Regions from separate parts of the Vibrio gallicus genome, predicted to be linked through region 2. Evidence: predicted binding sites of a transcription regulator. Region 2 holds the regulator's gene; the other holds the start of a gene.
The links. The regulator MetJ, encoded in region 2, represses methionine synthesis genes. The targets are predictions, from matches to a motif close to TTAGACNTNTANANGTCTAA.

Region 1 (3,194 bases), 470 kb from region 2:
CCGGTGGTTCTGAATGGAAGGGCCATCGCTCAACGGATAAAAGGTACTCCGGGGATAACAGGCTGATACCGCCCAAGAGTTCATATCGACGGCGGTGTTTGGCACCTCGATGTCGGCTCATCACATCCTGGGGCTGAAGTCGGTCCCAAGGGTATGGCTGTTCGCCATTTAAAGTGGTACGCGAGCTGGGTTTAGAACGTCGTGAGACAGTTCGGTCCCTATCTGCCGTGGGCGTTGGAAGATTGAAGGGGGCTGCTCCTAGTACGAGAGGACCGGAGTGGACGAACCTCTGGTGTTCGGGTTGTCATGCCAATGGCATTGCCCGGTAGCTAAGTTCGGAATCGATAACCGCTGAAAGCATCTAAGCGGGAAGCGAGCCCTGAGATGAGTCTTCCCTGGCACTTTAAGTGTCCTGAAGGGTTGTTCGAGACTAGAACGTTGATAGGCAGGGTGTGTAAGTGCTGCGAGGCATTGAGCTAACCTGTACTAATTGCCCGTGAGGCTTAACCATACAACACCCAAGGGGTTTTGTGGACTCAAAGTAAGAACTTTGAATGTGTGACAATAACTTTTAAATATAGCTTTCCGAATTATTAATTTTTGCTTTTAGCTTTTTTTGAAAAAGCTGAAGACAAATAAGAAATTTGCTTGGCGACCATAGCGCTGTGGACCCACCTGATTCCATGCCGAACTCAGAAGTGAAACACAGTAGCGCCGATGGTAGTGTGGGGTTTCCCCATGTGAGAGTAGGACATCGCCAGGCTTTAATTACGTTTTTAGATTGAATAATCTAGAAACAAAACTAAATAAAGCGACCAACGCTAAGACTTTATTTAGTAAAAGATACCACTGCGGAGTGGTAGTTCAGTTGGTTAGAATACCGGCCTGTCACGCCGGGGGTCGCGGGTTCGAGTCCCGTCCACTCCGCCACTTATTAAAAAACCGATACGAAAGTATCGGTTTTTTTTCGTCTTCATAAAAGTGAACACCGGCATATAAATACGAATGGCAGTTCAGTTGGTTGCTACACCTTTGAAGCGAAGGCATATATTTAAAAGACCGATATGTGAGTATTGACCTTTATGAGGTTTATGATGCCCCAGACCCCCAGTTTCCTATCGAAAATAAATGGTTTAGTTTCAATAATCTACAATAAACCAGTAGTTCAGTGAATCGTTAACGTAACTATAAAATTCAATATCGATCTCGACAGAAAGATTTTAATGCAGTAACCTGAATAATTATACGTATAGACGTCTGGATGTTTAAAGGAGAAGTGTTGTGCCTATCAGAGTCCCTGATCAGTTACCTGCAACTGATATATTACGCGGAGAGAACATTTTTGTTATGTCTGAGTCGCGTGCATCTTCGCAAGAGATCCGCCCGCTAAAAGTTTTGCTGCTGAATCTGATGCCTAAAAAGATAGAAACGGAGACTCAGTTCTTACGCTTATTATCCAATAGTCCATTGCAGGTAGATGTTGAACTGCTACGTATTGATAATCGCCCTAGTAAAAATACACCGACTGAGCATTTGAATACTTTCTACCGTCAGTTTGAATCAATTCAAGGACGAAACTTCGATGGAATGATTATCACAGGTGCTCCCCTTGGATTAGTACAATTTGAAGATGTTATTTATTGGGAGCATCTGCAATCAATTATGAATTGGGCTAAGGACCATGTCACATCAACTCTGTATGTGTGTTGGGCCGCTCAAGCTGGATTGAAGCTTTTATACGGACTACCAAAGCGTACCCGTAAAGAAAAATTATCAGGTGTATACCAGCATTCAATACATGATCAGCATAATCCGTTGCTTAGAGGTTTTGATGATGCCTTTCTAGCGCCTCATTCGCGCTATGCTGACTTTTCTCCTGAATACTTAGGTGAGACTACCGATTTAGATATTCTTGCAACCTCTGAGGCTGCTGGGGTCTATTTGGCATCGACTAAAGATAAACGGAACGTATTTGTAACTGGTCATCCAGAGTATGAGTCACATACATTACATACAGAGTATGTTCGAGACTTAGGTGAAGGGATGGAACCGGATATTCCGGTTAACTATTATCCACAAGATAACCCAGCCAATGTACCTAAAGCGACATGGCGTAGCCACGGTCATTTACTATTTAGTAATTGGCTTAACTATTGTGTCTACCAACAAACACCATACGATTTGGATAAGTTCTCTCAACACGATTTTACGACTGACGAATAAAATAAAGGCGTGCACTTGGCACGCCTTTATTGTTTTTATCGTTATTTATCTTCTTTGGGCTCTAACGTTTTCGCTTTCTCTATCATAGGAGTAATGGTCATTCCTTGAACTAAGATGGAGAACATTACAACGGCATATGTCATCACCATTATCAGTTCTTTCACATCTATATTTTTCTCAGGGATAACCATGATGCCGCTAGGAATAGAAAGTGCCATAGCTAAAGCAAGTCCGCCACGTAATCCACCCCAAGTTAATATTCTAACTGATAAAGGGTTATAAGCTCGGAATCGGTTGAAGGCTATGTATGTTGTCCTGACGCTTAAAAAACGTGAGGTTAATACCAAAGGTACAGCGATTACCATTAACACCCAGTCCTCTTTGTGGAATTCGAATAATAGCATCGACATACCAATCAGTAGGAACAATACACCATTGAGGAACTCATCAATTAATTCCCAGAAGTGGTCGAGGTGTTGATGGCTTTGCTCAGAAAACCCAGCGTTGCGAGTCCAGTTACCAATCATGATACCGGAAACCACCATAGCAAGAGGTCCTGATACACCAATTGTCTCAGCAAATACATAACCGGCGGTAGGTATAGTAAGGGTAAGCAATAGCTCCATTGAGTGGTCATTGGTCGCACTAATTAAGTAGTGGAATATTAACCCCAGTATGAATCCATATAGGATGCCACCAATAGCTTCTTGTAGGAATAAATGAGTAACACTACCGACTGTTGGTGCTTCATTACCAAAAGCAATAGTGAAGATAGTCACAAAAATCACAAGACCAAAACCATCGTTAAATAGTGATTCTCCTTCGATTTGAGTCGATATTCTTTTAGGAGCTTTAAGTTTCTTTACTATAGCCAGAACAGCAATTGGATCGGTTGGAGATATCAAAGCCCCAAATAAAAGGCAGTATATAAGGTCTAGATTTATGCCGATTACCCCACATAGGTAATGCAG
Region 2 (3,194 bases):
CGTAATAAAAAGTGAGAGATACCAGCTTCAGCCAGTGCTTCCTCTCCCATAGCGCGGTGGGTCATAGTCGCTGGATGACAAATCAAACTCTCTACACCACCTAACGATTCAGCTAATGAGAATAGGGTTAAGCCACTCACAAACACCTTCAGTTCATCCATGCTGCCATCAAACTCAAAGCTCAACATACTGCCAAACCCAGTCTGCTGACGCTTGGCGATATCATGCCCAGGGTGCTGCGGTAGACTCGGATGGTAGATAGTTTTCACTCGTGATTGTGCTTTTAGGTACTCAAGAATCTGCTGCGAACTTTCTTCGTGAGCACGCATACGCGGACCTAAAGTACGGATACCACGTAGTGTCATATAGCTATCAAAAGGCGTGCCGGTAGCACCGATGCAATTACCCCACCAGCTTAATTCATCAGCATGCTGCTCATCTTTGGTAATAACTACACCGCCAATAACATCAGAATGGCCATTAATAAATTTGGTGGTGGAGTGGATAACAAAATCAGCCCCAAGTTCTAAAGGCTTTTGGAATATTGGAGTTAGGAAGGTGTTATCGACTGCGACAAGTGCACCAATCGCTTTAGCTTGCTCACAAACCTTAGCAATATCAACCACCCTAACCAATGGATTAGAAGGAGTCTCTAATAAGATAAGCTTTGGCTTTTTAGCCAGAGCTTGAGAGAACGCAGTGTCATCAGATTGATCAACAAACTCAACCTTAAAATCACCCTTTAATGAGCGGGTATTAAATAAACGATAGGTCCCACCGTAACAATCGTGGGGAGCAACGATTAAATCATCTGGGCCTAAAAATGTTGAAACCCAAAGATTCAATGCCGAGGTTCCACAATTGGTAACAACCGCACCTTTCCCAGACTCCAATTCAAATAAAGCCGTTTCTAATAGGTTACGGTTAGGGTTACCTGAACGGGTATAGTCGTATGTCGGTACATCGCCAAATGACGGAAAACCATAATTGGTTGATAAATAAATCGGAGGAACAACGGCATGATGCTGTGTATCAGACTCGATACCAGTACGAACTGCGATTGTTGATGGTTTATGTTTACTGCTCATTTTAAGCCTTCCTTTGACAATGAGTGGCGAATCTGGATACCAATCACTTATATTCCTATAGATTACCTTTCCTATTATCGGACTTCAACACATCTAGACGTCTAAATGCCTTTACTTGTAGCAGTAAACATCGCTAAAATCATGTTATCAGTATCCCTTAATCGGTAAATATAGGTTTTCCATGGCAGATTGGAACGGCGAGTACATTAGCCCTTATGCAGAGCACGGCAAAAAAAGCACCCAAGTTAAAAAGATTACGGTATCTATTCCCCTTAAGGTACTAAAGATTTTGACCGATGAAAGAACGCGACGCCAAATTAATAACTTACGTCACGCAACCAATAGTGAGCTATTGTGCGAAGCTTTTTTACATGCTTATACCGGTCAACCGCTGCCTACCGATGAAGATTTAAGAAAGGATTGTCCCGATGAGATCCCAACTGAAGCCAAACAAATTATGACCGAGCTAGGTATTGAACTAGAAACATTTGATGAATAATATTTAAAGACACCCTCATACCCGAGGATGTCTTTAGCTCACTGATAACTCATTGCGATTGCATGTAATTATCGGGTAGTTCGATTCTTGCCACACCAGACTCTATCGCTGCGGTTGCAACAGCCGTTGCAATACGTGGTAGTAAGCGCGGGTCCATTGGTTTTGGAATGATGTAACCTGAACCAAACTCTAGAGAATCAACTCCTGCAGCCTGCAACACCGATTTCGGGACGGGCTCTTTTGCCAGTTGACGAATCGCCTCTACCGCAGCCAGTTTCATTTCAATATTTATTTCGCTGGCTCTAACATCTAACGCCCCGCGAAAAATAAACGGAAAACAGATCACATTGTTGACCTGATTGGGATAATCAGAGCGTCCAGTTCCCATAATCAAATCATCACGCACTTGATGTGCTATCTGTGGTTGGATTTCAGGGTCTGGATTAGAGCACGCAAAAACCACGGGTTTGTCTCCCATCAAAGCTAGTGCTTCAGCAGAGAGTAGATCAGGACCTGATACCCCTAGAAATAAGTCGGCACCTTCGATAACGTCTTCTAAGGTACGCTTGTCTGTATTACTGGCAAACAACTGCTTATATTCATTAAGGTCATCGCGGCGTGTATGGATAACCCCTTTGCGGTCGAGCATATAAATCTTCTCTCGCAACGCACCGCATTTTATCAACAGCTCCATACAGGCAACTGCCGCAGCACCAGCCCCTAAGCAAACAATGGTCGAATCGCAAAGCTGTTTTCCTTGCAGCTCAATCGCATTTAACATTCCTGCTGCCGTGACTATCGCAGTTCCATGCTGATCATCATGGAATACCGGAATATCACAGTTCTCAATCAAGCGACGCTCAATTTCAAAGCAGTCTGGTGCTTTAATATCTTCTAGATTGATACCACCAAAGGTATCAGCAATGGCTGTTACCGTATCAACAAACTCATCTATGGTGCGGTGCTTGACCTGTATATCAATAGAATCTAGCCCTGCAAATCGTTTAAATAATAGAGACTTACCTTCCATAACCGGCTTTGACGCCATTGGGCCTAAATTACCCAAACCTAAGATAGCGGTACCATTAGAGATAACGGCTACCATATTGCCTTTGGCTGTGTACCTATACACACTGTCGATATTTTGAGCTATTTCACGTACTGGCTCTGCAACTCCGGGGCTATAAGCGAGCGAGAGGTCCACAGCCGTTTCAGCTGCTGTGGTGAGCTCTACACCAATTTTACCGGGCTTAGGGAATTCATGATAATTGAGGGCTTGTTGGCGAAAATCATCCGCGGTAGGTTCATCTGGCATAGAAAAGAAATCCTTTTGAAATCGACGACTAACTAGAGGTATGAAGATTCCGCTTAGATTGCATGGCGAAAGTTCATATACCTTAGAGTCTACTTAATACTTTCTATTTATGACCAGACAAAAACGAAAAAAGGCCGCAAATGCGACCTTTTTTTTCTAGCAACTAAGATTATTTCTTAGAAGATAGAGCACCGAAACGCTTGTTGAAGCGATCTACACGGCCGCCAGTATCAACGATACGTTGCTTACCAGTGTAGAATGGGTGACATTTGTCACACACGTCAAGGTGGAT

Region 1: a site for MetJ is predicted at 1,250-1,269, ahead of metA (homoserine O-acetyltransferase MetA). Genes of this name have one in related genera too.

What each region holds. Positions count from the first base shown of each region.
Region 1 is NZ_AP024871.1:2,209,213-2,212,406, reverse strand. Features, by position in the region: rRNA gene OCU28_RS10315 (23S ribosomal RNA) at 1-511, shown strand, start outside; rRNA gene rrf (5S ribosomal RNA) at 648-763, shown strand; tRNA gene OCU28_RS10305 (tRNA-Asp) at 854-930, shown strand; gene metA (homoserine O-acetyltransferase MetA) at 1,282-2,223, shown strand; gene OCU28_RS10295 (cation:proton antiporter) at 2,265-3,194, opposite strand, start outside.
Region 2 is NZ_AP024871.1:151,348-154,541, reverse strand. Features, by position in the region: gene OCU28_RS00735 (O-succinylhomoserine (thiol)-lyase) at 1-1,088, opposite strand, end outside; gene metJ (met regulon transcriptional regulator MetJ) at 1,270-1,587, shown strand; gene OCU28_RS00725 (malic enzyme-like NAD(P)-binding protein) at 1,637-2,902, opposite strand; gene rpmE (50S ribosomal protein L31) at 3,072-3,194, opposite strand, start outside.